One region of the Janthinobacterium sp. BJB401 genome, then DNA from elsewhere that is predicted to be linked to it. Evidence: predicted binding sites of a transcription regulator. Region 1 holds the regulator's gene; the other holds the start of a gene.

What was found. Region 1 encodes sigma-54, which starts transcription at its own class of promoters, with help from an activator protein. Its sites were predicted from a motif close to TGGCANGNAANCTGCTTT; they were not measured.
Positions count from the first base shown of each region.
Region 2: a site for sigma-54 is predicted at 11,282-11,299, ahead of HWE17_RS16810 (EDSAP-1 family PEP-CTERM protein). Genes of this name have one in related genera too.

Region 1 covers NZ_JABXFH010000002.1:212,898-228,667, forward strand. The annotation lists gene HWE17_RS02645 (SIS domain-containing protein) at 1-47, shown strand, start outside; gene HWE17_RS02650 (HAD family hydrolase) at 47-580, shown strand; gene lptC (LPS export ABC transporter periplasmic protein LptC) at 623-1,234, shown strand; gene lptA (lipopolysaccharide transport periplasmic protein LptA) at 1,260-1,841, shown strand; gene lptB (LPS export ABC transporter ATP-binding protein) at 1,841-2,596, shown strand; gene HWE17_RS02670 (RNA polymerase factor sigma-54) at 2,601-4,079, shown strand; gene raiA (ribosome-associated translation inhibitor RaiA) at 4,149-4,511, shown strand; gene HWE17_RS02680 (enoyl-CoA hydratase/isomerase family protein) at 4,647-5,732, shown strand; gene rapZ (RNase adapter RapZ) at 5,733-6,596, opposite strand; gene hprK (HPr(Ser) kinase/phosphatase) at 6,714-7,649, opposite strand; gene HWE17_RS02695 (PTS sugar transporter subunit IIA) at 7,686-8,168, opposite strand; gene queF (NADPH-dependent 7-cyano-7-deazaguanine reductase QueF) at 8,516-9,358, opposite strand; gene ilvA (threonine ammonia-lyase, biosynthetic) at 9,477-11,012, opposite strand; gene HWE17_RS02710 (YqaA family protein) at 11,214-11,705, shown strand; gene HWE17_RS02715 (DUF3683 domain-containing protein) at 11,974-15,770, shown strand, end outside.
Region 2 covers NZ_JABXFH010000025.1:18,564-34,333, reverse strand. The annotation lists gene HWE17_RS16880 (EAL domain-containing protein) at 1-1,179, opposite strand, end outside; gene HWE17_RS16875 (DUF1993 family protein) at 1,439-1,945, shown strand; gene HWE17_RS16870 (DUF1289 domain-containing protein) at 2,062-2,256, opposite strand; gene HWE17_RS16865 (DUF1415 domain-containing protein) at 2,256-2,828, opposite strand; gene HWE17_RS16860 (transglycosylase SLT domain-containing protein) at 3,167-4,579, shown strand; gene fabI (enoyl-ACP reductase FabI) at 4,680-5,468, shown strand; gene HWE17_RS16850 (hypothetical protein) at 5,541-5,819, shown strand; gene HWE17_RS16845 (AlpA family transcriptional regulator) at 5,825-6,346, shown strand; gene HWE17_RS16840 (DEAD/DEAH box helicase) at 6,728-8,134, shown strand; gene HWE17_RS16835 (acyl-CoA thioesterase) at 8,222-8,680, opposite strand; gene HWE17_RS16830 (hypothetical protein) at 8,764-9,132, opposite strand; gene HWE17_RS16825 (hypothetical protein) at 9,262-9,399, opposite strand; gene HWE17_RS16820 (hypothetical protein) at 9,640-9,813, opposite strand; gene HWE17_RS16815 (glycosyltransferase) at 9,952-11,184, shown strand; gene HWE17_RS16810 (EDSAP-1 family PEP-CTERM protein) at 11,373-12,353, shown strand; gene HWE17_RS16805 (EDSAP-1 family PEP-CTERM protein) at 12,462-13,460, shown strand; gene HWE17_RS16800 (nitroreductase family protein) at 13,493-14,602, opposite strand; gene HWE17_RS16795 (ThiF family adenylyltransferase) at 14,603-15,472, opposite strand; gene HWE17_RS16790 (methyl-accepting chemotaxis protein) at 15,560-15,770, opposite strand, start outside.

The sequences.
Region 1 (15,770 bases):
TGGGCGCGCTGCATATCCATGATTTGACGCAAGCGAAGGTGATCTGATGGACAGCGTAGCGGACAATCTGGCACGCGCGGCCAAGGTCAGACTGATGATCTTTGACGTCGATGGCGTGCTCACCGACGGCAGCCTGCATTTCGGCCCGGACGGCGAGATGATGAAAACGTTTAATGTGTATGATGGCCTGGGCATCAAGCTGCTGCAGGAATCGGGCGTGCAGACGGCCATCATCAGCGCGCGCCGCTCGGCCATCACGGCGCGCCGCGCGCAGGACCTGGGCATTACCCATGTGCACCAGGGCGGCCACGACAAGCTGACGCCGTTTCGCGAACTGCTGGCGCTGACGGGCTTGACGGAAGAGCAATGCGGCTATATCGGCGACGACGTCATCGATGCCCCCATCCTGAAGCGCGTCGGTTTTGCCGTCAGCGTGCCGGGCGGGCGTCCGGAAGTGCAGGGCCTGGCGCACCATGTGACGCAGGCCGGCGGCGGCCGCGGCGCCGTGCGCGAGATCTGCGAATTCCTGCTGCGCGCCCAGGACAACTATGTGCGCGTCATGGCGCCGTTCCTGGAGTGAGGCGCGCCTTGCCGCCAGTGATATTGGAAAGTGTGAAACCCTATGCGTAAGCCAGGAGGCGCCCATCGCTGGCGCACGATTTTTACCCTGCTGGGCGCGGTTGTTGTCGCGCTGGCCAGCTTTTGGCTGCTCGAAGTGATGAACAAGAATAGCCAGGACATCAAGGCCAGCAAACATTTGGATGAGCCCGATTATTTCATCACCAATTTCAGCCTGGTGCGCATGGATTTGACGGGCAAACCCAGCTATATCGTGTCGGGCACCAAGCTCACGCATTATCCGGCCGACGATTCGTCCGATATCGACCAGCCCTTCGTGCGCAAGCTCACGCCAGGCATGCCGCCGTTGAACATGAACGCGGAACTGGCGCATATCGACCAGGACAATACCCGGCTGCAACTGCACCGCAAGGTCGTGATCGACCGCGTGGCCAGTCCGAAGGCGCAGAACCTGACAGTCAGGACGGAAGCGCTGACGGTGTTCCCGGATGAGGAAAGAATGGAAACGGACGTGCCTGTCGATATCCTGACGGGCGCCTCGCGCCTCAATGGCGTCGGCATGAAGGCCAATAACGCCACCGGCGTGGTGGAAGTGCAGAATGCGCTGCGCATGGTCCTACCGCCGAAACCGCGCCCGGCCGCGGCGGCAAAATGACAGAATGAAACAAGGAAACCATACTATGAAGAAGATCTTGCTGTTGACCGTATTTTCCCTGGCCATCATGGGCGTGGCGCATGCCGAGAAGGCCGATTCCGAGAAGGAAGCCGTCATCACGGCACGCAGCGGCCACGTCGATGACGTCAAGCAGGTGCGCACCCTGACGGGCGACGTCGTGCTGGTGAAGGGCACCCTGACCATGAAGGCGGGCCGGGCCCTGATCACGGAAGATCCGCAAGGCTACCAGTTCATTACCTTCTGGGCCGATCCCGGCAAGCTGGCCACCTTCCGCCAGAAGCGCGATGGCGCGGGCGACCTGTGGGTCGAAGGCGAAGCGGAGCGCGTGGAATACGACAACAAGACGGAAGTGGTGAAACTGTTTTCCCGGGCCAAGTTGACGCGCCTGGAAGGCACGAAAGTGACCGACGTGGCCAACGGCGCCTTCATCTCGTATGACAGCCGCAAGGAAGTGTTTGCGATGGAAAATTCCAACAGCGGCACCAGCACGCCCGATGGCGGCAGCGTGCGCATGGTGATCCAGCCGAAGACCAAGGCGCCGGCGGCGGAGAAAGCGCCGGCCACGCCCGCGCCAGGAAAGAAATAATGGAAAATACACGTTGCGGCAGCACCCTGATCGTTCGCGGTCTGCAAAAAACCTATGGCAAGCGGCAAGTCGTGCATGATGTCTCGCTGCAAGTCGAATGCGGCGAAGTGGTGGGGTTGCTGGGCCCGAACGGTGCCGGCAAGACCACCTCGTTCTACATGATCGTCGGCCTGGTGCCGTCCGATGGCGGCAGCATCGATATCAGCGGCGTGGACATTTCCAGCCTGCCGATCCACCGCCGCGCGCAGATGGGCCTGTCCTACCTGCCGCAGGAAGCGTCCGTCTTTCGCAAGCTGACGGTGGAAGACAATATCCGCGCCGTGCTGGAAATCCAGACCGTCGAAGGCCGTCCTTTGAAGAAGGCCGAGATCGAGGAGCGCCTGGATAAATTGCTGGCCGACTTGCAGATTGAAAAGTTGCGCGAGAACCAGGCCTTGTCCCTGTCGGGCGGCGAGCGCCGCCGCGTGGAAATCGCCCGTGCGCTGGCCACCGATCCCCGTTTCGTGCTGCTCGACGAGCCGTTCGCCGGCGTCGATCCGATCGCCGTGATCGAGATCCAGCGCATCGTGCGTTTCTTGAAGGAGCGCAATATCGGCGTGCTGATCACCGATCATAATGTGCGCGAGACGCTGGGTATCTGCGACCGTGCCTACATCATCAACCAGGGCTCGGTGCTGGCGTCGGGACGCCCCGACGACATCATCGCGAACGAGTCGGTACGCCGGGTCTATCTGGGCGAACACTTCCGCATGTAAGCCAATGAAACAATCATTGCAGCTGCGCACTTCGCAGCACCTGGCACTGACGCCGCAGTTGCAGCAATCGATACGCCTGTTGCAATTGTCTACCCTGGAATTGCACCAGGAACTAGAGCAATTGCTGACGGACAATCCCTTGCTCGAACGCCTCGATGATCCGCTCGACCGTTCGCTGCGCCTGCTGTCCGATGGCGCCTTGAGTTCCACGGCGGCGCCGGCCGAAGCGCCGCCCCAGCCGCCAGGCCAGGAAGCGCCCGCCGCGCCGGCCGAAGCGGAAACTTTTGATGGCGAGGCGGGCGACAGTCCGGCCGCAGCCGAGGGCGGCGACAGCGACTGGAGCGAGGCGAGCCGCGGCAAGGCGCCCGACGACGAAGATTCGCGTCCGCAATTGGAAGCCCATCACTGCACCCTGCGTGAGCACCTGATGGAGCAGATGCGCGTGACGGTGCTTGAATTGCGCGACCGCGCACTGGTCGAGCTGATCATCGACGCGCTCGACGACAATGGCTACCTGGAAGAGTCGCTCGACGACATCCTGGCGCGCCTGCCGGAAGAGCTGGAAATCGACGCCGACGAGATGCGCACGGCCTTGTCGCTGCTGCAAAGTTTCGATCCGCCGGGCGTGGGCGCGCGCAATGCGTCCGAATGCCTGGCCCTGCAAATCAAGCGCTTGCCGCACATCGCCATGGTGACGCGGCGCATGGCCCTCGTCATCGTGGAAAAGCACCTGGCCTGGTTTGCCCAGCGCGATTTCAACAAGCTGAAAAAAGCCCTCGATTGCGACGATGAAGACTTGCGCGAGGCGCAGACGGTGATTCGCCAGTGCAATCCGCATCCGGGTGCCGTATTCGCCTCGGACGTGTCCGATTACGTGGTGCCCGACGTCGTCGTCAAGCGCGCGCGCAATGGCTGGCAAGTGACCCTGAACAACGACGTCATGCCGCGCCTGCGCGTCAACGCCATGTACGCCAACCTGCTCAAGCAGGGCAAGGGCGAGGGCGCCATGGGCGCACAGTTGCAGGAAGCCAAGTGGCTGATCAAGAATATGCGCCAGCGCTTCGACACCATCCTGCGCGTGGCACAGGCGATAGTAGAAAGACAAAAGAACTTTTTCTCGCATGGGGCCGTTGCCATGCGCCCCCTTGTGCTCCGTGAAATAGCTGATACACTGGGTTTACACGAGAGTACTATCTCGCGGGTAACAACTCAAAAGTACATGCTGACCCCGCACGGCATGTTCGAGTTGAAATATTTCTTTGGTAGCCACGTCGCCACCGAAGCGGGGGGCGAAGCGTCATCGACGGCGATACGGGCATTGATCGTGCAACTGACAGGAGCAGAAGACCCTAAAAATCCTTTATCCGACAGTAAGATTGCGGACATGCTGGGGGAACAAGGCATGGTGATTGCGCGACGTACTGTTGCCAAATACCGGGAAGCGTTGAAAATTCCGCCAGTGAGCCTGCGTAAGTGTTTGTAAGTTTTTTTCGGTTCCTCTGCGGGCCGGATAGGATGGACCGCACGAACCCGATCATCTTTAGGAGTGTGTATGAATCTCACCATCAGCGGACATCATCTCGAAGTGACACCAGCCATCCGTGAATACGTACAAACGAAGCTGGAGCGCGTGAAACGTCATTTCGATCAAGTTATCGATATCGCCGTGATTCTGACCGTGGATAACCTCAAAGAGAAAGAAAAACGTCAAAAGGCTGAAGTCAACCTGCGTTTGAGTGGCAAGACTGTCTATGTGGAAAGCCTGGCGCACGACCTGTACGCCGCGATCGATACCCTGATCGACAAGCTCGATAGGCAAGTGATGAAATACAAAACCAAAGTGCAAGGGCACGGTAAAGAGGCGATCAAGCATCTGCCAGACAACTCCGAGGAAGACGCCGTCGTCGCCGTTTAAGGCCACCCGCTTCCAGCAGTTGTGATCAACTAAGGGCGCACATCTTGCGCCCTTTTTTGCGCCTGGACCTGTTGAACGCAATCTTCCCCGCGCAAGGGCTAGAATGTTTGCACTTTCACTTCTTTCCTGCCTGCCATGAGCGACTTCGTCCAGACCTCCATCCGCAACCGCACCGGGCACATCGTGCTCGACCGTCCGAAAGCCTTGAATTCCCTGTCGCTGGAGATGGTGCGCGCCCTGAGCGCGGTCCTGCTGGCCTGGCGCGACGATCCGCACGTGGACGCCGTCGTTATTCGATCGAGCAGCGAAAAAGCCCTGTGCGCCGGCGGCGACATCCGCTTCTTTTACGATGCGGGCCTTGCCACGCCGCAAGGCGGCAGCGCCTTGCTGGAAGATTTCTTTACGGAAGAATACGCCTTAAATCATGTGATTCATTTCTATCCGAAACCGTATATTGCCGTGATGGACGGCGTGGTGATGGGCGGCGGCATGGGCGTGGCGCAAGCCGGGCCAGGCAACCGCCTGCGCATCGTCACGGGCCGCACGCGCATGGCCATGCCGGAAGTTAATATCGGCTTGTTCCCCGACGTGGGCGGCAGTTATTTCCTGTCCCGCCTGGCCGGCCAGCTGGGCCTGTACCTGGGCTTGACGGGCCTGACCATCAACGCGGCCGACGCCCTGTACACGGGTCTGGCCGATGTCTACCTGCCCGAGGCGCAGATGGGGGCGCTGCTGGCCCTGTTCGACTCGACGCCGGGCGAGGCCTTGCCGGTGGCCATCAAGGCGCTGGCGGCGCCGTTCCAGGCCGGGGCGGGGGTATCTTCCCTGGCGACGGCGCGCGCGGCGCTGGACCGCCATTTCGGCGCGCCGTCCGTGGCTGCCATCATGGCCTCGCTGGCGCAGGACGACAGCGCATTCGCCACCAAGGCGCTGGCGGCCATGCGCCTGCGTTCGCCCTTGATGATGTCGGTGACCCTGGAATTGCTGCAGCGGGGCGCTCACCTGGGCGTGGCCGATTGCCTGCGTCTGGAGCGCACGGTGGTGCGCCATAACTTCGAGCATGGCGAAGTGCTCGAAGGCGTGCGCGCGCTGGTGGTCGACAAGGACAATGCGCCGCGCTGGAATCCTGCCAGCCTGGACGAGGTCGACACGGCCAAGGTGGCGCGCTTCTTTGCCCCCGTCTGGCCGGCTCAAGCGCATCCGCTGCGCCACCTGAATTAACTAGGAGCGTTCGCGGTGGCGCAGCACGACTCTTTCGTTGGGGCCGAAGTACTGCGCCAGCCGTTCCGCCATGTACACGGAACGGTGCTGGCCGCCCGTGCAACCGAGCGCCACCGTCAGGTAGCTGCGGTTGTCGGATTTGAATGACGGCAACCATTTTTCGATGAAGGCGCGGATGTCTGCCAGCAGTTCCAGCGCGCTCGGCTGCGCGTCGAGGAAGGCGATCACGGGCGCGTCGCGGCCGTCGAGCGGGCGCAGCGCCAGGTCGTAATAGGGATTCGGCAAGGCCCGCACGTCGAAGACGAAATCGGCGTCCAGCGGCACGCCCAGCTTGAAGGCGAACGATTCGAAGAACAGGGTCAGCGGCGCGCGCTCGGAGGCGACGATATCCTTGATCCAGGCACGCAGCTTGTTGGCGCTCAGTTCCGACGTATCGATCACATGGCCCAGCTGTTCGATGGCCGACAGGCGTTCGCGTTCTTCCGAGATGCACTCGATCAGGGTGCGGCGGCTGGCGGGATTCTGGTTCGGACGCAATTCGTGCGACAGCGGATGGCTGCGCCGCGTTTCCGAGAAGCGCGCCACCAGCGAATGCGTGGTCGCCGTCAGGAACATGACCTTGACGTCGTGCCCCTGGTCGCGCAGCAGAGCCACATTGTGCGGCAGGCTGGTCAGCGACTCGGCGCTGCGCGCATCGACGGCGACGGCCAGTTGCGGTGTGCCTTCGTCGAGCAGGGTTTGCACCAGGCTGGGCAGCAAGGCCGGTGGCAGGTTGTCGACACAATAGTAACCGGTATCTTCCAGCACATTGAGCGCGACGGATTTACCGGAGCCGGATATTCCGGTGATAAGGACGATATGCATACGCCGATCATACAATAAAGATCGACGCTCTGCTCCCAAGGCAATTATCTTTACAAATTATTGCAATTATTGTTCGAGTCAATGTGGGGTCAGACCCGTCGGGTCGGACCCCGGTAATTAATCGCCACTCATTGCCAAACGTTGCCGCTCCATGAACTCCTGCAAGGTATCGATGCCGCGCAGTTGCAGAATCGTATTGCGCACGGCCGCTTCCAGCAGCACGGCAATGTTGCGGCCGGCGGCGACGGGGATGACGACCTTGCGCACGGGCAAGCCCAGCACGTCTTCCGTGGGGAACAGGAAGGGCAGGCGCTCGACTTCTTCTTCCAGCGCGTTGCGGCGCACCAGGTGGACGATCAGCTTCAGGCGCATCTTGCGGCGCACGGCCGTTTCGCCAAAGATGGCCTTGATGTCGAGTAAACCCAGTCCCCGCACTTCCAGCAGGTTTTGCAGCAGCGGCGGGCAGCGGCCTTCGATCATGTTGGGCGCGATGCGCGAGAATTCGACGGCGTCGTCGGCCACCAGGCCGTGGCTGCGTGAAATCAGCTCCAGGCCCAGCTCGCTCTTGCCCAGGCCCGAATCGCCCGTGATCAGCACGCCCACGCCCAGCACGTCCATGAACACGCCATGCATGATGATGCGTTGCGCCAGCTTTTTCGACAGGTAGACGCGCAGGAAGTCGATCACTTGCGCGGCCGGCAGCGGGGTGGAGAACAGGGGGATGTTTTGCTCGTCGCAGATGGCGAGGATGTCGGGCGGCGTTTCCAGCCCCTGCGCAATGATCAGCGCGGGCGGCCCGCCGGCGATCAGCTCGCCAATCACGTGGGTGCGCGTGTTGACCTTCAGGCGCTGGTAGTAATTGATTTCCTGGTGGCCAAAGACCTGGATGCGGCCCGGATGGATCAGGTTCAAGTGGCCCACCTGGTCGGCGGCCGACGAGACGTCGCCCGAGATCAGGCGCTCGCCGCCGGGGAAGCCGGCGAACCAGCCCAGTTGCAGACTTTCACGATTGTCGTCGTACAGGCGTTGTATCGTCAGCGGCGTTTGCAACATGGCAGTCTTCTTCAGGAGTGGAGGAATACCTGAAGTTTAACCCGCCGCTTGCAGACTGGGTTGCCAATTGACGATGCGCGAATGCACGGATTTCGGTTCCGGATCCGTGGCCAGCGCCGTACGGAAGGCATCGTCGGAAAACATTTCGGCGATTTCCGACAGGATTTCCAGATGTTGCTGGGTGACATGATCGGGAATCAGCAGGAAAAACAGCAGATTGACGGGCTTGCCATCGGGCGACTCGAACGGAATCGGCTCGGCCAGACGCACGAAGGCGCCCAGCGGCGATTTCAAGGTTTTGCTGCCCTTGACTCTGCCATGCGGCACGGCCACGCCATGGCCCAGGCCAGTCGAGCCCAGGCGTTCGCGGGCAAACAGATTGTCCGAGACGGTAGAGCGGGCGATGCCGTAATTGTTTTCGAAGATCAGGCCGGCTTGCTCGAAGGCGCGCTTTTTACTGGAGACTTCCAGGTCCAGCAGGACGTTTTCGAGGGATAATATTTTGCTAAGATTAGTCATGACACTCAATGAAATGGTGCAATGCGCAGAGGGCTTGCGAGCCGAATTATAGGCCTGTTTCGGCGGCCTGTAACGCCAATTCTCAACAGTATACGCCCGCTGCGGGCGCAGTGGGCGCTACAGCCCGCGTAGCCATCATTTTAGCAAAAAAATAACATCGGCATGTATCGGCTATTTCCTGATTAAAAACACGCGGCGCACCGGTTTTTCCGCCGCCGAATGCCGATTTTCCGATTTTTCACCGTCTGTGACATGCTCTGCGGCACTACTGCAACGTTGTTTTAAAACACAGTCAACATTCCTGTTGGCATGGTTTCGTGGTGTTGCGCGATGTTACTCAATCAATGTTACTGGCGCGCATTGCGCAGATTGCCCGGCATCGCTCCCGTGCTGAAGTTGCTGCGCCAGGGATTGATATCGAGGCCGCCGCGGCGCGTATAGCGCGCATACACGGACAGTTTTTGCGGCTTGCACTGGCGCAAGATATCGACAAAGATGCGCTCCACGCATTGCTCGTGGAATTCATTGTGCTCGCGGAAACCGATCAGGTAGCGCAACAGGCTTTCCTGGTTGATCTGCGGTCCCGCATACTCGATCTGCACGCTGCCCCAGTCGGGCTGGCCCGTCACCAGGCAATTCGATTTGAGCAGGTGCGAAACGAGTTTTTCTTCCACGGGCGCATCATCGAACGCCGCCTTCAAGAGCTGCGGCGAGGGCGTGTATTGCGTGATTTCCAGATCCAGGCGGTCGAGCAGCACGCCGTTGAATTCGCCCATTTTCAGCTTGCCGAAATCTTCCTGCAAGGTCAGTTCCACGTGCACGGGCGCGCCGAAACCGTTCGATAAATCCTGCTTGAGCAGGGCCAGCAGCGCATCCGCGCTATCGAGCTTGGTCTGGTTGAACGAGTTCAGGTACAGCTTGAACGATTTCGATTCGATGATGTTGGGCGAATCGGCCGGCGCGCTGACCTTGGCAATGGCCACCTGCGGCTTGCCGCGCTGATTCAGCCACGACAGTTCATACGCATTCCAGATATCGAGGCCGAAGAAGGGCAAAGTGCCGTGCAGTTCCAGCTCGTCGCGCTTGCCCTGGCGCGGAATCGGAAACAGCAATTCCGGCGCGTAATCGGTGCGGTAGGCGGAGCTTTTGCCCAGGGGAGACAGTTCGGCGAGATCGTTGGTGGTGGTCATGGTCGTGTGGCGTAGTTCGGTCAAGGACGCATGGTAGCCTATTTCAACCCAACGGCAAGGACCGGGGTCGGACCCTGCAGGGTCCGACCCCAGCATTTGCAGTTGGGTTACTAACTATTTACCCCAGGAACAGTTTGTACACAGGATTGCTGCTCTCATCCCAGTAACGGTAGCCCAGGGTATCGAGGAAGCGGGCGAACTCTCCCATCTCGTCTGGCGGCACTTGCAGGCCGATCAGGATGCGGCCCACGTCGCCGCCCTGGCTGCGGTAGTGGCAAAGTGAAATATTCCAGTTCGGCGCCATGCTGTCGAGGAAGCGCATCAGTGCACCCGGCCGTTCGGGGAACTCGAAGCGGTACAGCAGCTCGTCTTGCGCCAGCCGGCTCTTGCCGCCGACCAGGTGGCGGATGTGCGACTTGGCCAGCTCGTCGTGGGTCAGGTCCAGGGTCTTGAATTCGTGTTCCTCGAAAGTCTTGGCCAGCACGCTCGACTCATGCCGGTCGGCAATTTGAATGCCGACGAACACGTGCGCGGCTTTTTCATCGCTGATGCGATAGTTAAATTCCGTCACGTTGCGCGCGCCGATGAGCGAGCAGAAGCGCTTGAAGCTGCCCCGCTGTTCGCGCATGGTGACGGCAAACACGGCTTCGCGGAATTCGCCCAGTTCAGCCCGTTCCGCCACAAAACGCAGCCGGTCGAAATTCATGTTCGCGCCGCTGGCGATGGTGACCAGGGTTTCATTGTTGACGGGATGCTTGGTCAGGCTGGCCCGTTCCACATAGGCCTTGGCGCCGGCGATGGCCAGTGCGCCCGATGGTTCCAGGATGGAGCGCGTGTCCGTAAACACATCCTTGATGGCGGCGCAGATGGCGTCCGTGTCGACCGTGATGATTTCATCGACATACGCCTGCACCAGGCGGAAGGTTTCCTCGCCGGCAAGGCGCACGGCCGTGCCGTCGGCAAACAGGCCCACGTCGTTCAGGGTCACGCGTTCGCCGGCCTTGAGCGAGCGGGCCATGGCGTTCGAATCGACGCTTTGCACGCCGATGATCTTGATGTCGGGACGAATCTGTTTCACGTAGGCGGCAATGCCGGCGATCAAGCCGCCGCCGCCGATGGGGGCGAAGATGGCGTGGATGGGGCCGGCATGCTGGCGCAGGATTTCCATGCCGATCGTGCCTTGGCCGGCGATCACGTCCGGGTCGTCGAACGGGTGCACGAAGGTCAGCTTCTGTTCCTTTTCCAGGGTCAGCGCATGGTTGTAGGCATCCGTGTAGGACTCGCCGTGCAGCACCACTTCCACGTTCACGCCGCCGCGCCCCTTGACCGCCTCGACTTTCACCAGCGGCGTGGTGGTCGGCATGACGATGACGGCGCGGCAACCCATGCGCGCGGCCGACAGGGCCACACCCTGGGCATGGTTGCCGGCCGAGGCGCAAATCACGCCGCGTTTGCGTTCCGCTTCGCTGAGCTTGGACATCTTGTTGTAGGCGCCACGAATCTTGAAACTGAACACGCTTTGCATGTCTTCGCGCTTGAAGTAAATCTGGTTGTTCAGGCGCTGCGACAGGGCAGGGGCCAGTTCCAGCGGCGTTTCAGTAGCGACGTCATAGACGCGGGCGGTCAGGATTTTCTTGAGGTAGTCGATGTTCATAGTCTGCAAGCAAGTGATTCTGGGCCAGAAAGGGTCTGGAGCGTGTCGGGCGATAGCGGCGGCGCCGCGGCGGATAGCCTGGCGACAATAATGCTCTGTGGAACTGCGGGCGGGTATGCCTTTGCCGGCCGGCGCGGATTGTGCGGCGCGCAAGCTGCTCTTCATTATAATGGAGAGCCTTACCGCATCGCGAAGTGTTCCATGATCGAATCCGCAATCGCCTGGCTGCTGCAGCTGATCGCAGCGCCGGAAGTCGGGCTGACATCGGTCTTTCTGATCAGCTTTATTTCCGCCACCTTGTTGCCGCTCGGCTCGGAGCCGGCCGTGTTTGCCGTCATCAAGGCCAATCCCGCGCTGTTCTGGGCCGCCATCGGCGTCGCCACCCTGGGCAACACCCTGGGCGGCATCGTCGACTACTGGCTCGGCTACCGGGCCAAGCAGGCGTTTGCCAAGGAGCGCGACACGCGCTGGTTCCGCTGGCTGGCCCGCTATGGCGCCAAGACCATGCTGCTGGCCTGGCTGCCCATCGTGGGCGACCCCCTGTGCACCCTGGCAGGCTGGCTCAAGCTGCCGTTCTGGCCCAGCGTGGCCTACATGGCCGTCGGCAAGTGCGCGCGCTACCTGACCATGACGGGCTTGCTGCTCTACGTGCCTGATGGCGTATGGCACCGGATTGGACAAATGCTGGCGTAGTGGCACGCAAACGGGGCGTAATGCAACGCCAGTTTGCCCCATTTTTGGGCAGTTCGATAGTTTGTAGTAGAGTCCTGTTCTTGGCATTTTTGCGTCGAAAAATCAGCAAGTCTGGTTTTTTATTCATGAAAAATAGGGCTTTTCCATATTTGCTATGGTAGCGGATGAGGTGCTTAAACCTTGGGCGGAATAAGGCTGTTCCCGCATGGTGCGGCGCAATAAGATAAAATGGGCCTTTAGGGTCCAGTCCACATCGTCACCACACTCCATGAACGCTCCCGCACATATCCAAGCTTTACTGGCAGAAACGCCCAATGGTCCCGCAGCAAGCCGCCTGCGCGAAATCCCGTATAACTACACGTCGTTTTCCGATCGCGAGATCGTCATACGCCTGTTGGGGGAGGACTCCTGGCGCCTGCTCGACGAGCTGCGCGGCGCCCGCCAGACGGGCCGTTCGGCCCGCATGCTGTACGAGGTGCTGGGCGACATCTGGGTCGTGCGCCGCAATCCCTACCTGCAGGATGACTTGCTCGACAATCCGAAGCGCCGCCAGGGCTTGATCGATGCCTTGCATCACCGCCTGGCCGAAGTCGACAAACGCCGCCTGGGCATCGATGCGGCCGGCGGCGACGTCGCTGCCAGTGGCGAAGCGCCGGAAGTCGCCAAGGCGCGCAGCGCCAATGTGGAGCTGCTGCTGAAAGCGGCCAGCAAGGCCGTGGCCGACTTTGGCGACGAATTCCGCAAGACCTATGACTTGCGCAAGCGCACGGTCAAGGTGCTGGGCCGCTACACGGAAAAGCACAATGTGCGCTTCGACGGCATGACGCGCGTGTCGCACGTGACGGACGCCACCGACTGGCGCGTGGAATACCCGTTCGTCGTGCTCACGCCCGACACGGAAGAGGAAATGGCCGGTCTCGTCAAAGGCTGTATCGAGCTGGGGCTGACCATCATCCCGCGCGGCGGCGGCACCGGCTACACGGGCGGCGCGATTCCATTGACGCCGATGTCGGCCGTCATCAACACGGAAAAACTCATCACCCTGGGCGCCGTGGAAATGACGGTCTTGCCGGGATTGAGCCACGAATACGCGACGATCAATTCGGGCGCGGGCGTGATCACGAACAAGGTGTCGGAAGCGGCGGAAAAGGCCGGCTTCGTCTTCGCCGTCGACCCGACCTCGGCGCACGCTTCATGTATCGGCGGCAACGTGGCCATGAATGCGGGCGGCAAGAAAGCCGTGCTGTGGGGCACGGCGCTGGACAACCTGGCCTCGTGGCGCATGGTCGACCCGAACGGCGACTGGCTCGACGTCACCCGCCTCGACCATAACCTGGGCAAGATCCACGATATCGCGCTGGCACGTTTCCAGCTGGAATGGCGTCACCCAAGCACGCGCGACGCAAGCAAACCGAATGCGCCGTTCAAGACGGAAATCCTGGAAATTCCTGGCCGCAAGTTCCGTAAAGAGGGCCTGGGCAAGGACGTCACCGACAAATTCCTCGCCGGTTTGCCGGGCATTCAAAAGGAAGGCTGCGACGGCCTGATCACGTCGGCGCGCTGGATTTTGCACAAGATGCCGAAGTTCGCCCGCACCGTCTGCCTGGAATTCTTTGGCCAGGCACGCGACGCGATCCCGTCGATCGTGGAAATCAAGGATTACCTCGATGGCTTGCCGGCCAAGGGCGAGCAATACACGACCATCCGCCTGGCGGGCCTGGAACATCTGGACGAGCGCTACCTGCGCGCCGTCGGCTATGCCACCAAGTCGAAGCGGGGCGTGCTGCCAAAGATGGCCCTGTTTGGCGACATCGTCGGCGATGATGAAAATGCCGTCGCGCAAGCGGCGTCGGAAGTGGTGCGCATCGCCAACACCCGCGTGGGCGAAGGTTTTGTGGCCGTCAGCCCGGAAGCGCGCAAGAAATTCTGGTTAGATCGTGCCCGCACGGCCGCGATCGCCAAGCACACCAACGCTTTTAAAATCAATGAAGACGTCGTCATTCCCCTGAACCGCATGGGCGAATACACGGATGGCATCGAGCGCATCAATATCGAACTGTCGATCAAGAACAAGCTGCAACTGGCCGACGCCCTGAGCGAATTCTTTGGCAAAGGTAATTTGCCAGTAGGCAAGAGCGACGATGCGTCCGACGACCGCGTCGACGATGCGGAAATGCTGGGCGACCGCGCCGAGCAGGCACAACAGCTGCTGGCCCAAGTCACGGCCCGCTGGACCTATCTGCTGGCCCAGCTCGACCGTCCGCTGGCGGACGTGAAGGGCGAATTGGCCGAACTGGGCATGGAGCGCTTGCTGCCCGTGTTCGATGCGCGCCTGGAAACGCAGCCGGACGCCACCCTGTTCGACGTGGTGCAGGACCGCACCGTACGCATTACCTGGAAGCAAGAGATCCGCGCCCAGCTACGCCAGATCTTCAACGGCGCCGCCTTCAAACTGATCCTCGACGAGGCCACCGCCATCCATGCGCGCATCTTGCGTAGCCGCGTGTTTGTCGCGTTGCACATGCATGCGGGCGACGGCAACGTGCACACGAACTTGCCCGTCAACTCGGACAATTACGAAATGCTGCAGGACGCCCACGAAGCCGTGGGCCGCATCATGATCCTGGCCCGCTCGCTGAACGGCGTCATTTCCGGCGAACATGGCATCGGCATTACCAAGCTGGAATTTTTGACGGAAGAAGAAATCGGCGAATTCCGCAGCTACAAGCAGCGCATCGATCCCGAAGGCCGTTTTAATAAAGGCAAATTGCTGAACCTGCCGGGCATGGGCGCCGACTTGCGCAATGCCTATACGCCATCGTTCGGCCTGATGGGCCATGAATCCTTGATCATGCAGCAAAGCGATATCGGCGCCATCGCCGACAGCGTCAAGGATTGCTTGCGTTGCGGCAAGTGCAAGCCCGTGTGCTCGACGCACGTGCCGCGCGCCAACTTGCTGTACTCGCCACGCGACAAGATTTTGGCGACCTCGTCCCTGATCGAAGCCTTCCTGTACGAAGAGCAGACGCGCCGCGGTATTTCCATCAAGCATTGGGAAGAGTTCGAGGACGTGGCCGATCATTGCACCGTGTGCCATAAATGCGTCACGCCTTGCCCCGTCAACATCGATTTCGGCGACGTGTCGATGAACATGCGCAACTTGCTGCGCAAGATGGACAAGAAGAGCTTTAATCCCGGTACCAAGGCGACGATGATGTTCCTCAACGCCACCGATCCCGTGACCATCAACGCCACGCGCCAGGTCATGATCGGCTGGGGCTACAAGGCGCAGCGCCTGGGCCACGATTTGCTGAAGAAGTTTGCCAAGAAGCAGACCAAGGCGCCGCCGCCATCGACGGGCAAGCCTCCCGTCAAGGCGCAGGTGATCCACTTCATCAACAAAAAAATGCCGGGCAACCTGCCGAAGAAATCGGCGCGCGCGCTGCTCGACATCGAAGATGACAAGGTCATTCCGATCATCCGCAATCCGAAGACGACGACGGCCGATACGGAAGCCGTGTTCTACTTCCCCGGTTGCGGTTCGGAGCGCCTGTTCTCGCAAGTGGGCCTGGCCACACAGGCGATGCTGTGGGAAGTGGGCGTGCAGACCGTCTTGCCACCTGGCTACCTGTGCTGCGGTTATCCGCAGCGCGGTGCCGGGGAATTCGACAAGGCCGAGAAGATGATGACGGACAACCGCGTCCTGTTCCACCGCATGGCCAACACGCTCAATTACCTCGACATCAAGACGGTGCTTGTCTCGTGCGGCACCTGCTACGACCAGCTGGCAACGTATCAGTTCGAGAAGATTTTCCCTGGCTGCCGCATCATGGATATCCATGAGTATCTGCTGGAGAAAAACGTCAAGCTGGAAGGCGTCAACGGCACGCGCTATATGTACCACGAGCCATGCCACAATCCGATGAAGCTGCAGGAGTCTAGCAAGACCATCAATTCCCTGATCAGCACGGTAGATAACGTGAAGATCGAGAAGAATGACCGTTGCTGCGGTGAATCGGGTTCCCTGGCCGTCACGCGTCCCGACATTTCCACGCAAGTGCGTTT
Region 2 (15,770 bases), on a different contig from region 1:
GTTGACGGAAATGATGCGGCGGTGGCGCACGAACATCACGCCGAACATCACGTTGTCGAGAATCGCGCTCTGCTCCGTCAGCAGCGCTTCGATGCGCATCTCGTGGTGCTTGCGCTGGCTGATGTCGGCAATGATGCCGTCGACCCAGGTGACGCCCTGCTCGCCCGCCTGCGGCTGGCCATTCTCGGCCACCCAGCGCTCGATGCCGAAGGCGTCGAAGATGCGGTATTCCAGCGCATACGGCCGTACCTCGGCCACCGCCTGGCCGACGGCACGGCGGTGCGCGCGGCGGTCTTCCGGGCAGATCAGGTCTTCCCAGGCATGCGTGGTGCCGCGCATGAACTGGCGTGCCGAATAGCCGGAAATGTCTTCGATGGCGTCGCTGACGAAATCGATGGGGCCATCGGGCCGGTAACGGAAGACGGCACCCGGCACCTGCGTGACGATGGTGCGGAAACGCTCTTCGCGCTGGCCCACGTCCTCGAACAGCTGGCCGATGGCCGCGCGCATTTGCTCAAGCTGGGCCGTCAGGCGGCCCAGTTCGTCATTGCTGTGCGAGGTCAGGGGCGTATCGAAATCGCCGTGCGACAGGCGGTCGGAAAAACGCGTCAGGCGGCGCAGGGGTTTGAGCAGGCGGCGGTTCAGGAACAGCACGATCAGCGCCATCGACACGGCCAGTTGCGCGCCCAGCACGAAAATATACGACATCTGCTTTTCGCGCAGCTCCTGCTGGCTACGCGCATCGTCCATCTCGACGACGACGTGGCCGATGCGTTCGCCGCGCACGAGGATGTCGCGCTCGGCGCGGTACAGATTGCCGACGGGCCGCTGCGGCGCCTGCAGGCTGATGAATTCCGTGTCGCCCTGCCCCAGCACCTTCACCAGCAGCACGGAGCGGTCGCGCATCACCGACTCGACCAGCGAGTGGGCCGATTCCGCATTCATGTTCCACAGCGACTCCTGCATGCCCAGCGCCAGGATGTCGGCATTGCGCTGCAAGGCTTCGTTCAGGCTGGTGCGCGCCGACTGGCGCTCATGCACGCCGACCAGCACATAGCTGCCGAAGATGGCGGGCACGACGAGGCCGCCAAATACCACCAGCAGCAAGGCGCCATAGATCGACGAGCCGTACAGCACGCGCAGGCTGGCGCGCAGGCGCTGGTAAGGTGAATTAAACATGCGGCAACAGGGCAACAGGGATCAGGCGGGCGATCATTGACTTTACAGGGGAATCGGGTGGTCAGGCGGGAAGAAACTTTATGAGGAGCAATTATGCATGCAAAAAGCGGGGAAAGTCACCAATAAACACACGCCAGCGGTGTCCTCGTGTCATATAAACAGGGTGGAAAAACCACACGCGGGCCGGCGCGCCCGGCCGGCGCCAGCAGAAAAACGCGCGGCTTGCTATCATCGCGCCACTTTACCTAGAGGAACCACCATGACCTTCTCCATCTACTCCGCTTCGATCCCCGTCTTCAAACAGATCCTGGGCAGCCTGGCCGCCATCCTGGACAAGGCGGAAACGCACGCGCAAGACAAGAAAATCGACCCGAACGCCCTGCTGCAATTCCGTTTATTCCCGGACATGCTGCCGTTCGTGCGCCAGATCCAGATCGCCACCGACTTCGCCAAGGGCTGCGGCGCGCGCCTGGCCGGCGTGGCCGTGCCACCGTATGAAGATAGCGAACAGAGCTTTGCGGAACTGAAAGCGCGCATCGTGAAAACCATCGCCTTCCTGGAAAGCCTGCCGCAAGCGGACATCGACGGCAGCGAAACGCGCGCCATCTCCACCGGCAGCGGCGAAAAGACCAAGCACTTCACGGGCCAGACCTATCTGTTCCACTACGCGCTGCCGCACTTCTTCTTCCACGCGACGACGGCGTACGACATCCTGCGCCACAACGGTATCGAAGTGGGCAAGAAAGATTTTATCGGTAGCTATTAATAGTTGACCCCAATAGTACCGGGGTCAGACCCTCAATGCCGTCCACACAAAAGTCATCGCTGACATGTGAGGGGGTCTGACCCCAGCAGTTGCAGTTGGGTTTGGCAACACAAACGTCAGGTATTCCGGCGCGGATACCCCTGCGCCAATATCCTCACCCACACCACTTCCTTCTCCTCATCCGTCATCGACACCCAGTGGGCCACTTCCACCACGCTGCGGCCACAGCCACGGCAGATTTCATCGAAAGTCGTCGAGCACACTGCCACGCAGGGCGTATCGGGACGCGGCGGCAATTCCTTGTCACCCATCAGGACACCTTCGGCAAGCCGAGCTTTTCCCAGCCTTCGTTGCCCAGCGCTTCCAGGGTGGCGATATTCTTGTCGAAAATCTCCGACGCTTCCGGGAAGGCCTCGACGGCGCGCTCGATGCTGTCTTCGCGCAGCAGGTGCAAGGTCGGGTACGGCGAGCGGTTGGTGTAGTTGCTGATGTCGTCCTCGAACGTCTCGGCAAACTGGTAATTCGGGTGGAAACTGGCCACTTGCAGCTCACCGGCCAGGTGCATGTCTTCCACGGCCGCGTCGGCCACGTCAAGAAACTCGTTGTAGTCGAGGAAATCGTTCAGGGTGTACGGATGGATCAGCAGCGTCGTGTCGATTTGCTCGGGATCCGTGTCGGCCAGGGTTTGCAGCTCGTCCATCAGCATCGCCAGCAAATCTTCGGGATTGCTCGATTCGCACACCACATAGCGGATCTGCTTCTTGACGTGCACGGCCTTGGCGAACGGGCACAGGTTCAGGCCGATCACGGCCTTTTCCAGCCAGGCAACGGTATTGGCGATGATGACGGCGTTGTCGTCGTCGTGGCGCGGCGGGGTGTTCATATACTTGACTCTCTATCAATATGGCGGCCGGCGGCTGAATGGCCGGCCAAAGCCAAATTGTACGCACTTTTGCGCAGCCTCATGCCGGGCGCCATCCAGGCTTGCGCCAGCCTTCTCGCCATGTATGCTATAACAGCGGCCGAATCACGCATTGGGCAAATTAAATTTGCAATAATGACAGCATTTGCGAATGGAAACTCAGCCGTTTCCGACTTATTGCCGCTTATTTCCTGTCATCATGCTGACATAATTCTTGACTCCGGCATGTGGATATACGTACACTCGCTGCTGAATCATGGGTCTGTCCGATGTTTCTCCGACGACAACAATGGAACACTATGCACGAAAACTCCTTTAAATCTACCGTCCTGGCGGCGTTGGCCCTGGCGCTTGCGCCCGCCCTCAGCCAGGCGTACGAAGCCGGTGTTGAGAGCGATAACGCGCCAGTCGCCGCCGCCGCACCCGCCCTGATCCCGATGACCGCCCAGGTCACGGCGAAACTCCCCACCCTCGACAACCGCCTGCAAAAGACCGACCGTCTGCTGAAAAACCTCAGCGACAATTCCGATCCGCTGCGCGAAGCCGACGTCTGGGGCCGCATCCGCAGCGGTTATGCGATTCCCGACATCAACAACCAGCTGGTAGCGAACCACGTCAACTGGTACGCCACCCGCCCCGACTACATCGCCCGCACCACGGCGCGCGCCTCGCGCTACATCTTCCACGTGGTGCAGGAACTGGAAAAGCGCGGCATGCCGACGGAACTGGCCCTGCTGCCGTTCATCGAGTCCGCCTTCAACCCGCAAGCATTCTCGAGCGCCAATGCAGCCGGCATGTGGCAATTCGTGCCCGCCACCGGGCGCGATTTCAACCTCAAGCAAAACATGTTCAAGGACGAGCGCCGCGGTGTGCTGGCCTCGACGGATGCGGCATTGACGTACCTGCAGCGCCTGTATGACATGTTTGGCGACTGGCAGCTGGCTCTGGCCGCCTACAACTGGGGCGAAGGCTCGGTGCAGCGCGCCATCAAGAAAAACCAGGCGCTGGGCAAGCCGACGGACTTCGAAAGCCTGGCCGACCTGATGCCGGCCGAAACGCGCAACTACGTGCCGAAACTGCAAGCGGTGAAAAACATCATCGCCAATCCAGCCCAGTTCGGCCTGACCCTGCCCGTGGTCGACAACCAGCCGTATTTCACGGCCATCGACAAGACCAGCGACATCGACATCACCGTTGCCGCCCAGCTGGCCGAACTGTCGATGGATGAATTCAAGGCCTTGAATCCGCAATTTAACCGCCCCGTCATCATCGGCGGCGAAAAGACCAAGATTCTGTTGCCACAGGAAAACGCCGCCAAGTTCACCACCAACCTGGCGCAATGGGGCCATGCCTTGTCGAGCTGGACGACGCACAAGATCACCAATGCGCGTGAACGCATCGAAACCCTGGCGTCGAAATTCGGCACCACGGCCGACGTGCTGCGCCAGGCCAATAACATTCCGCAGCGCACCAGCCTGCGCGCCGGCTCCACCATCCTCGTGCCGAAAACCTCGGCCACGATGAACAAGGACATCACCCAGGAAATCGCCGACAGCGCCACCATGCTGCTGGAAGCGGACCGTCCGGAACGGGCCGCCAAGGCACTGCGCCGCGCCGCCAAGGGTGGCAAGGTGCAAGCCGCGCCAATTTCCCTGGTGAAACCGCGCATCCAGCGTGGCGGCGGCAATAGCCGGGCCAAAGCGCGTCACTGATCGCCTGAGTTATTGACGCACCGCACCGGCCGCCACAGCTTTGCTGTCGCGGCCGGTTGCACATCCGCCTTACCCGTCCACCACCCAGACAGGAGTCGTCATGGCTTTCTTGCAAGGCAAAAAAATCCTCATCACGGGCTTGCTGTCGAACCGCTCCATCGCCTATGGCATCGCCAAGGCTTGCCACCGCGAAGGCGCCACCCTCGCCTTCACGTATGTGGGCGAGCGCTTCAAGGAGCGCATCACGGAATTCGCGGCCGAATTCGGCAGCGAACTGGTGTTTGACTGCGACGTGTCCAGCGATGAACAGATCAACGCCGTATTCAGCGACCTGGCGCGCCACTGGGATCAATTGGACGGGCTGGTGCACGCCATCGGTTTCGCGCCGCGCGAAGCGATCGCCGGCGACTTCCTCGACGGCCTGTCGCGCGACAGCTTCCGCATCGCGCACGACATTTCCGCCTACAGTTTTCCCGCCATGGCCAAGGCTGCCTTGCCGCTGCTGCATCCGGGCGCCTCGGTCCTGACCCTGACCTACCTGGGCGCCGTGCGCGCCGTGCCCTACTACAACACCATGGGCCTGGCCAAGGCATCGCTGGAAGCGTCCGTGCGCTACCTGGCCGAATCGCTGGGTCCACGCGGCATCCGCGCCAACGGCATTTCCGCCGGCCCCATCAAGACCCTGGCCGCTTCCGGCATCAAGGATTTCAGCAAACTCCTGGGCTTTGTGGCCGAACATGCCCCGCTGCGGCGCAACGTCACCATAGAAGAGGTGGGCAACACGGCCGCCTTCTTGCTGTCCGATCTGGCTTCCGGCATCACGGGCGAGATTACCTACGTCGATGGCGGCTTTTCGCAAGTGATGGCCGTCAATCCCGAAGTAGAGTGATGCGGTGATGGTCGATATTTTTCGGTTGTCACTTGACAACCTAAAGAAGTTGACATACATTGGAGGCATCACATGGCGCGCTCCTCGCACCCGAAGAAAGAAATCGAAGCGGCGCTGCGCCACGCGGAAAGCCAGGGATGGCGTGTGGAAGTCGGCGGCAGCCATGCCTGGGGCAAGGTCTATTGCCCCTACAATGACGACGGCTGCCGCTGCGGTGAATTTTGCATCGCCTGCATCTGGAGCACGCCAAAGAATCCCGGCAACCACGCGCGGGCGATCCGGCGAGTGGTCGACAATTGCGCTTTCAATAAACTGATCCACGACTGCATGCAACGCAAACCCAGGGGCTAACAATTATGGATTACATCTTTACTCTCAAGTACCGCCTGCCCGACCACGAAGCCGATCTCGACGCGCTGGCCGAGCGCCTGGGCAGCGGCGGTTGCGACGACGCCCTGGTCGGCATCGGGCAAGCGGGACGCCTGGCGCTGGAATTCACGCGCGAGGCCAGCAATGCCAGGGAAGCACTGCTCAGCGCCCTGGCCGACGTCAAGGCCATCGTGCCCGATGCCGTGCTGGTCGAGGCATCGCCCGACCTCGTGGGTTTGAGCGATGTGGCGCAGGTACTCGGCCTGTCCCGGCAAAACCTGCATAAACTGATGAGCAAATACCGCCACAGTTTTCCTGTGCCCGTGCATGAGGGCAGCGCCACCATCTGGCACCTGGCCGACGTGCTGGCGTGGCTGCATGCCAAGGGGACGTATCAGCTGGAACGCAGCCTGGTCGAACTGGCTCAGGTCACCCGGCAAATCAACCTGGCCAGAGAAACGCGACAGGCGCCGCCGCTGCCCGCCGACATCGTGGCCATGCTCAATTAAAAACGCGCAAAATCTACGTATTCCTACTGATTTCACATAGGAAACATCATCAAAACGTGGTAGGACTGTCGTTTCTTCCCATTTAGACCGTGCAAAACGGCATCAAATACGGTATAGTGTCGTTGTGCGCTGCAATATGTTTCCTTGAAGCGATGGCAACACCGCAGTCCAGCACTACAAACTTAGCAGCTTCGCAAGCCTTAGCGCATCCACAGGATGCCGCTTATAAAGCCCTCCCGCCTTGTGTGTCGCACCTGACACCGTCCCGGCGCAAAGCTTTTGTGCCGAAATTTCTTTTTAGTTGAGTCATTTCGTTTTGGTTGGCGTTGCTATTTTGCGTTCTGCTTTTTGCAAGAACGCTGATTTTTACGAAAGAAAAGAATGACATTTGAATCCTTAGGCCTGCATCCGTCCATCATCGCCGCTCTGACCGAATCGGGCTACACCGCGCCAACCGCGGTACAGTCGCAAGCGATTCCAGCCGCGATCGAAGGCCGTGACCTGCTGGTCTCGTCGCAGACCGGTTCGGGCAAGACGGCAGCTTTCATGCTGCCATCGCTGCACAAACTGGCCAGCGCCGAACAAAGCGCCGCCGGCAAGACGCCGAACCAGGAAATGCAAGCATCGCGCGCCCGCGGCGAGCGTCCACGTTTCAAGGCTGCCCAGCCAAAAATGCTGGTGCTGACGCCAACGCGCGAACTGGCCCTGCAAGTGACCACAAATACCGACAAGTACAGCACCGGCATCCGCCGCATCAAGGCTGTATCGATCCTGGGCGGCATGCCTTACCCTAAACAGATGCAATTGCTGGCCAAGAATCCTGAGATTCTGGTCGCGACCCCTGGCCGTCTGATCGACCACATGGATTCGGGCAAGATCGACTTCTCGCAACTGGAAATCCTGGTGCTGGACGAAGCCGACCGCATGCTGGACATGGGTTTCATCGACGACATCGAAAAAATCGTGGAAGCGACGCCAGAAGGCCGTCAAACCATGCTGTTCTCGGCAACCCTGGACGGCGTCGTTGGCAACATGGCCCGCCGCATCACGAAGAACCCGCTGGTCATCCAGGTGGCAAGCTCGAGCAACAAGCATGAAAACATCACCCAGCGCGTTCACTTCGTCGACGACCTGTCGCACAAGAATCGCCTGCTGGACCACCTGCTGCGCGACGAATCGCTGGACCAGGCTGTTGTGTTTACCGCCACCAAGCGTGACGCCGACACCATCGCCGACCGCCTGAACATCGCCGGTTTCTCGGCTGCCGCCTTGCACGGCGACATGCATCAGGGCGCGCGTAACCGCACCCTGGACGGCATGCGTCGCGGCCAGGTCAAAGTGCTGGTTGCCACCGACGTTGCCGCCCGCGGTATCGACGTGCCAACGATCACCCACGTGTTCAACTACGACCTGCCGAAGTTCCCGGAAGACTACGTCCACCGCATCGGCCGTACCGGCCGCGCTGGCCGCAATGGCCTGGCCATCTCGCTGGTGAACCACGCTGAAGGCATGAACGTCAAGCGCATCGAACGCTTCACTAAGCAATTGATCCCGGTCAATGTCATCGAAGGTTTCGAGCCTAAGAAAACGGCGTCGGCACCACGTTCGAGCGCCCGTCCAGGCGGCTGGAAACCAGGCGACAACCGTGGCGGCGCGAAGCCAGGCCAACGCACGTTCAGCAAGCCAGGCGCACCACGCAAAGACGGCGCACCGAGCACCGGCGGCGGCTACAAGGGTTCCAACCCGCGCAGCACCGACGGCGCACGCCGCAGCTACGGCGACCGTTAATCACGGCGCCATGCCGCCCACAGGCGGCAGGCAATAAAAAACGGCCGCCAGATCACTCTGGTGGCCGTTTTTTCATGTCCGCCGCATTTATTTTTTCGACACCTTCTGGCGCGACAGCTTGCGCAGCTTGGCCTGTTCGAAGCGCGCGTGCTGCTCCGGCGTCTCCAGCACCAGTGGCGGCACGGCCACGGGCTTGCGGTTGGCGTCCACGGCCACCATCGTGAAATAGCAGCTGTTGGCATGGCGCACCAGGCGCTGCTGGATGTTTTCCGTCACCACGCGGATACCCACTTCCATCGACGTCGTCCCCGTGTAATTGATCGACGCGAGGAACGTCACCAGCTCGCCCACGTGGATAGGCTGCAGGAACATCACCTGGTCCACCGACAGGGTCACCACATAGCTGCCCGAATAGCGGCTGGCGCAGGCATAGGCGACGCTGTCGAGGTATTTCAGGATGGTGCCGCCGTGCACGTTACCGGAAAAATTGGCCATATCAGGCGTCATCAGGACCGTCATCGTCAGTTCGTGGGCCGACCAGTTCATCGCGCTATCCAAAGTGCTCTCCAAAGGGGAAATTAAAAGTGAGGGAAGATGTGAAAACCGGCCACGAGGGCCGGTTGTGAGCCTTACAGACCCAGGGTGTCGATGTCGGCCAGCGATTCGCGGCCCTTGTCGGAAATGTCGTGGCCTTCGCCTTCGGCGCGCGCCACGATGTGGGCTTTCTTGCCCAGGAAATACGCCACGTCCGACTCCAGCTTGGTCAGCGGATCGGTGGCGACAGCGCGCAGCCCCATGATGCAGCGGCGCAGGAACAACAGTTGTTGTGCTTTCTCGGTGATGGACAGACGGCCATCGCGTGCATAGCTGAGCAGCTTCAGGCCGGACAGGCGCTTGGCATTGCGGGCCACGCAAGCACTGGGGCGCTCGGTCTTGATGCCGCGTGCAACTTGCTCCAGCGCGTCATATTCATCGGTTGTTAATTTCTCGTTCTTCATTACTTTTCCATAAAAGGCCAGGTGTTCGGCCCCCATGGTACGCGCCCCGCTGCGCATCGGCAACAGGCAACGTGAATCAGTCTCCGCCCGCGCGGCGAACGGATGGCTGAAAGACGGGCTGGACAGCCCTTATTTATAGCTGCGCAGCAGCAGCCAGGCCAGGCCGCAACCCGCCACGGCGCCCGCCAGCGCCAGCGCCAAAAGGTTTTTGCTGGTGATCACAGGCCGCCGGCCCAGGTAGATTTTGTTATGCAAGGAATTGCCCACGATGGTCTCCTGTACAAGAATTTTTATGATGTCTCATTATAAGAACAGAATCGTGACGGCCGCATGACACTCGACAGTTAGCGTTTGATTTGTATCCAGTCGGCAACATTTATTGACGTTTTTGTTGTTTAAATGGCGTGGCGCCGGCGGCCGCCCCGCAGTCCATTTCCGATAGGAAATAAACGCGGCGCGCGTCCCCCCTCCGCAGGCCATGGCGCGGTGCAACGGTCCGAAAACCACTCAATGCATTTTCACGGGCGGCGGCGGCGGCGTCGGCTCCTCGACCGGCACGGGATCAATGTGGGGCGGCTGTTCCGGCGGCGGCGTGAGCGGGTCGCCTTCCGGCGGTGGCGGCATATCGGGTTCGGGCGTGCTGTGCGCACGCAACGGGTCAAGATGGAATTGTGGCTGCATGGTGGCCTCCTTTGCCCCACTGTAGCCGATGCGGCCAAATCCTGGCGCCCGCCAGTGGCACGCTGCAGGGAACTAAACGGCGTGGCGCCACTCCAACTTGACAAGCATCCCCTCCAGCTACGAGTGCAAGCGATTTCCATGGCGCGCAAGAAAATCCTCTTTATGGCCGAGGCAGTGACCCTGGCCCACGTCGGCCGTCCCCTGAGCCTGGCCCAGGGCCTGGACGAGGACAAGTACGAGGTGCATTTTGCCTGTGCCGACGGCTATGACTTTTGCTTCAAGCAAGCGCCCTTCCGGCGCTGGCGCATCGACAGTATTTCATCGCTGCAATTTCTGCAGGCGCTGGCGCACGGCAAGCCCGTCTATACAGAAAGTACGCTGCACGCGTATGTGGAAGACGACTTGCGCCTGCTCAATGCCGTCCAGCCCGATCTGGTCATCGGCGACTTCCGCCTGTCGCTGTCGGTCAGCGCGCGCCTGCAGCGCATTCCCTACATTACCGTCAGCAATGCCTACTGGAGTCCCTGGGTGCGCCAGCACTACACGGTGCCCAGCCTGCCCCTGACGGGCATGCTGCCCATCTGGCTGGCCAATCCCCTGTTCCGCCTGATCCGCCCGCTGGCCTTCGCCTCGCACGCCGTGCCCCTGAACCGCGTGCGCCGCCGCCATGGCCTGCCATCCTTGGGCAGCGACTTGCGGCGCATCTATACGGATGCCGACCGCACCTTGTACGCGGATATTCCGCAACTGTTTCCGCCGCAAGCCATGCCGGCCACGCACGACTACCTGGGCGCCGTCATCTGGGCGCCGCCGCTTGATTTGCCCGACTGGTGGCAGCGCCCGGAACTGAGCAGCGGACGCCCCATCATCTATGTCACCCTGGGCAGCTCCGGCCAGGGGCAATTGCTGCCACGCGTGCTGCGCGCGCTGGCGCCCCTGCCCGTCACCGTACTGGCGGCCACGGCCGGCACCATCCGCGTCGACGCCGTGCCGCCGAATGCCTATGTCGCGCCCTTTCTGCCCGGCGACACGGCCGCCCGGCGCGCCAGCTTGGTGATCTGCAACGGCGGCAGCCCCACCAGCCAGCAGGCGCTGACGGCGGGCGTGCCCGTCATCGGCATCGCCGGCAACCTTGATCAATTCCTCAACATGCACGGCATCGCCGGGGCCGGCGCCGGACTGCTGCTGCGTGCCGACCGCTTCCAGGAAACCGCCCTGCGCCATGCCGCCACGCGCATGCTCGACGATGGCCGAGCCAGGCTGGCGGCGCGCCAGCTGGCCACGGCCATGCGCAACTATGTGCCAGGACAACGCTTGCTGCCCCATATGCACGCCCTGCTGGGCTCGTTGCCACCAGGCGGCCTGCCTTGACGGGCGGCGTCGGTTTTTCTTACAGAGCGTCCGACAACACCTGCAGCACGTCAACAAAAGCACGCCAAGTCCTTGATTTCAAAAGAACCTCATGCGTTGGCATGGAAGTCGCTTAGATCTGGCCATGAGCACCTGCCGACAGGACTCAAGCAAGACTCCCAGACTCACTCAACCACGAGGTGAATACAATGAAACTCTCGAAACTGAAACTGCTCCCGGCCGCAGCGGCACTGGCCATGCTGTGCGCCGCCGGTAGCGCACAGGCGGGCGCCTACGGCTATTCCTACAACAACATCTTCGGCCTGGTGATCGCCGTGCCAACGGGCCAGATCACGGTGGCCAACAGCACCACCATCTCGCGCAGCACGGCCACCCTGAATGGCGTAAGCGTCATCAATGGCGGCTCCGGCTCGCTCGATGCCCCGCGCGCCAACGTCGGCGCGGTCACCAAGGGCGAGAATGACTTCACGCAGCAAGGCCCCACCAACACCTATTCGCGCGGCGATGCGCAGATCGTCAGCACGCAGTTCCCTTCGTTCCCGCCCGGCTCCACCTCCACCCAGGTGGTGAACGTGGCCGAAGCCCACCTCGCAGGCCCCGCCGGCACGGCCGATGCTTCCGGGCGCAACGGCTCGACCACGGGCTTTTCCGTCGATTTCGTCGTCGGTTCACCCACGGCAACCTTGAGCTTTGACTTCCTGGCCTCGCCGTTCATGCAGGTCTTCCTGCAAAGCACGGTCGGCCAGCTGTCCACGGCGACGGCCAATATTGTCGTCACTTTCACCATCACGGACGCGGCTGGCCTGACCGTGTTCAACTGGGCTCCCGATGGCGTGCTCGGCTCCATCTTCGGCGGCACGGAAAATGCCGATGGCGCCAACCTGAACACCAGCCTGGCGACCAATTTCCTCACGCGCGGCAAGCTGTTTACCTACGACCCCTCCGGCTGCGGCACGCCCACGGGCACCGGTGTCGGCACGGTGTGCGGCAGCAACTTCAGTTCCGTCAGCAATGCTCTGATAGCTGGCAACTACACCCTGACCTTGAATGCGGTGGAAAGCGTGGATCTGGTGAAACAGCAAGCGACACCGGAACCAGGCACCCTGGCCTTGCTGGGCCTGGGTCTGGCTGGCCTGGGCTATGCCCGCCGCCGCAAGGTTGCCGCCTGAACCAGGCAACAGGGGGACTCACAGGCGAGGGGGCTCTCCTCGCCTTTTTTATGTGGCAAACCTGTCGGTTTTCCTTACAACGCGGCCGACCAGGAGATGAGGATTTTCATGACTATATTTTCTTGCACCCGGCTGCCAACAGTCCTGTTAGCTTTTCTGCTGCTGGCCAGCAGCGGCACTGCCAGTGCCGCCGCCTACGGCTATTCGTACACCAGTGTCTTTGGCCTGGTCATCAGCAATCCCACCGGTTCCACCAGCTTGCTCAGCAATATCGACCTGTCGCGCACCACCGCCACGCTCAACGGCAGCAGCATCATCAATGGCGGCAGCAACGAGATCGACGCGCTGCAAGCGAAGCGCGGCGCCGTTACCAAGGGAGAAAACGACTTTACCCGGCAAGGCATGGGCAACGCCTCGTATGCGCGCGGCGAGGCGCAGATCGTCACTTCGCAAATTCCCCCTTTCCCACCGGGCTCGACCAGCACGCATACGGTGAATGCGGCGGAAACCTTTCTGACGGGCGGCGGCAGCGCCGACGCCTCGGGACGCAATGGCTCCAGCACCGCGATGACGGTCAATTTCGTCGTCGGCCAGCCTGGCGCAACCCTGGCCTTCGACTTCCAGGCCCTGCCCTTCATGCAGCTGTACCTGGACGCGCTGGCCGGGACGGGCTCGGCGGCCACCACCAACATGGCGCTGACATTTACCATCATCGATGAAAATGGCCAGATCGTCTTCAACTGGGCGCCCGACGGCAACCTCGGCTCCGGCATCCTGGGCGGCACCGAACTGGCCGATGCCGCCAACCTCAATACGGGCTACGCGCAAACGCCGCTCACCAGCGGCAACATGTTTACCTACGACCCCAGCGGCTGCGGCGCGCCCACCGGCACGGGCGTCGGCACGACCTGCGGCGGGCAGTACGGCGCCGTCACGGATAATCTGGCGGCGGGCAACTACACCCTCGTGTTGAACATGCTGAACAGTTCCGAACTGGCCTACGTGCCAGGCGTCACGCCAGTGCCGCTGCCCGGCACCTTGCCGCTATTGGCGGCTGGCCTGGCAGCGCTGGCTTGCCTGGCGCCACGACGCCGACGCAGACGCTGATGCTGATGCTGATGCTGATGCTGGCGCGCGCCTCACTGCCCCGCCGTCGGCGCCACCAGCAAGTCCTGCAGCGGACGGCGCAGCGAGCGCGCACTGGCGGCAGGCCCCGCGCCTATGCGTCCAAGAAACACGGCCCGGTCAAATGCCGCCGCCCCCAGCACGGCCTGGCATTGCACGGCCAGCTCCTGCGCCATTTCCTGCATGCCATCGGTGCGTGAAAAGCTGCGCCGTTCGCGCACATAGCGGGCAAAGATCAGCGGCGTCAGTTCCGGCTGCAACTGCAGGCCCAGCTGCGTGGCCGTCAGCCAGAAACGCTGCATGGCGCGGCCGGCCGCCACGTAATCGTCGATATGGTTCGGTGACGCCTCGGCCAGCAACACGAAATGCGCGCCGCAATACAGGCCCGGCAGCAAATCCATCTGCAGGCGCGGCGCGACGGTGCCCGCCAGCCAGGTATTGAAAAAATCCACGCGGCGCCAGCTGTGCATGACCCAGCGCATCAGGCGCGCCGTCATCGGATCGACGCCGAGCGCCTGCTCCGGGATGCGGTCGCTGCTGTAGCGCGCCCCCCATTCGATCACGTCGCGGTGTACCTTGTGCGCCTCGGGCATGGTCAGGCGCAGCTTCGCGTTGTCGAACATCAGGCGGGCGCAGGCCAGGCGCGCGCGCCCGCCTTCGAACCATTGCACGCCATAGCCCGGCGGCAAGCTGGCCGCCAGCGCCGCCTTTTCGCTGGCGCGCAAGCGGCGCGTGCTGAGCCGGCGCCGCTGCACGCTGCGCTGCGGCAAGAAGGCCGCCAGCGGATCGGGCGGCATGCCCGGGCTGTCGAGCAGATGCACATCGAAGGTGGGCAAGGTGTCGGGCATCGACAGGCGCCGGCGCGCTTCCATGCGCAAGCCGTGACAGCTGGCCGCCAGCGCCATGCTTTCGAGCAAGGCACCGAGCGACAACTGGCTGGGATGGCCGTCGAGGTCGTACACGCAGTGGCTGCGCGTATCAAAGCCATGTACGACCACGTGCCGCGGGTCCGCGACTTCAAAGCGCCACGGCTGCGTGTTGTCGCCGCTGGGAGCCCAGCGCGCCTGGTCGAGGATATTTTCCAGCACAGAATCAATCTGCGCGATCTGCGGTGCTTGCGCCATTTATGCCCCCTGCGCCGCGCGGCGCCGCTTGATGATGGCCATCGTCAGGCGCTGCAGCGGATGACGGTTGCCGCCGGGACGCCAGGTATGCACGAGCTTGTTGCGATAGGCGTCGAAATGCATGCCGTGGGGCGCCGCCATCACCTTGCCCCGCTTTAACAATATCTTCAAGGCTTCCGTGGCGGCCGCGCCCGCGCACAACTGGCAGCCCATGATGGTCGACGGCCCGCGCCGCTCTTTCAGATTAATGGCGGACGGGTCGACCAGGTAGGGAGCGTGCAAGCCGGCCGGCGCCAGGCCGACGAGAAAGCGCAGGGCTTTTTCTTCCTCGGGCAAGTCGCCCCAGCCGAAATACTCTTCGAACGTCATGCCGCCCGGCATGAAGCTGAGCACGGCCGTGCCCATGCCCAGCGGCGCGGCCGTGATGGCGGGGATGCCCAGGCGGGCGCACGTGGCGAAGGTGGCCTGGCGCGCGGGGAAGGCGAAAAAATCCAGGCCGTCCACATACAGGTCGACACCGGCGAAGAACTCGGCCAGGTTGCTGTCGTGTATGCCGTCGGGAAATTGTTTAATCTCAAGTTCAGGATTGATGTCACGCGCCATCTGCGCCAGCACGGCCACCTTGGGCTGGCCCAGGGTGGACACCATGGCGCCGGCCTGGCGGTTGAAGTTGGCGATATCGAAGGTGTCGAAATCGGCGATGTGGAAGGCGCCGATACCGAGCCGCGCCAGGGTCAGCAAGTGCACGCCGCCCACGCCGCCCATGCCGGCGATGGCCACGCGCTTGCCGCGCAAGCTATTTTGCTCCGCCTGCGTGACCCAGCCCAGGTTGCGGGCGAACGCCGCGTGATACGAAAAACCGTCTGTCATGCTCACCTCTTCTGTGCATCCCTTGCGGACGAAAAAGTTTGGACAGGTGAGCCGGGGATAAGTTCCCCGTATGACAGAAAAAAGCGCTTAGCGCGTCAGGCGCCGCGCCGCAGGCACGCTGCGCTGTAGCGCTGCCGCTGCCGGCGCCACCGCACCCACCTTGAACACGCTGACGATCTGCGCCAGACCCGCGGCCTGCTCGTTCATCGCCTGCGCCGCCGCCGACGCCTGCTCGACCAGGGCCGAGTTTTGCTGCGTCATGTTGTCCATCTCGACGATGGCCTGGTTGATCTGCTCG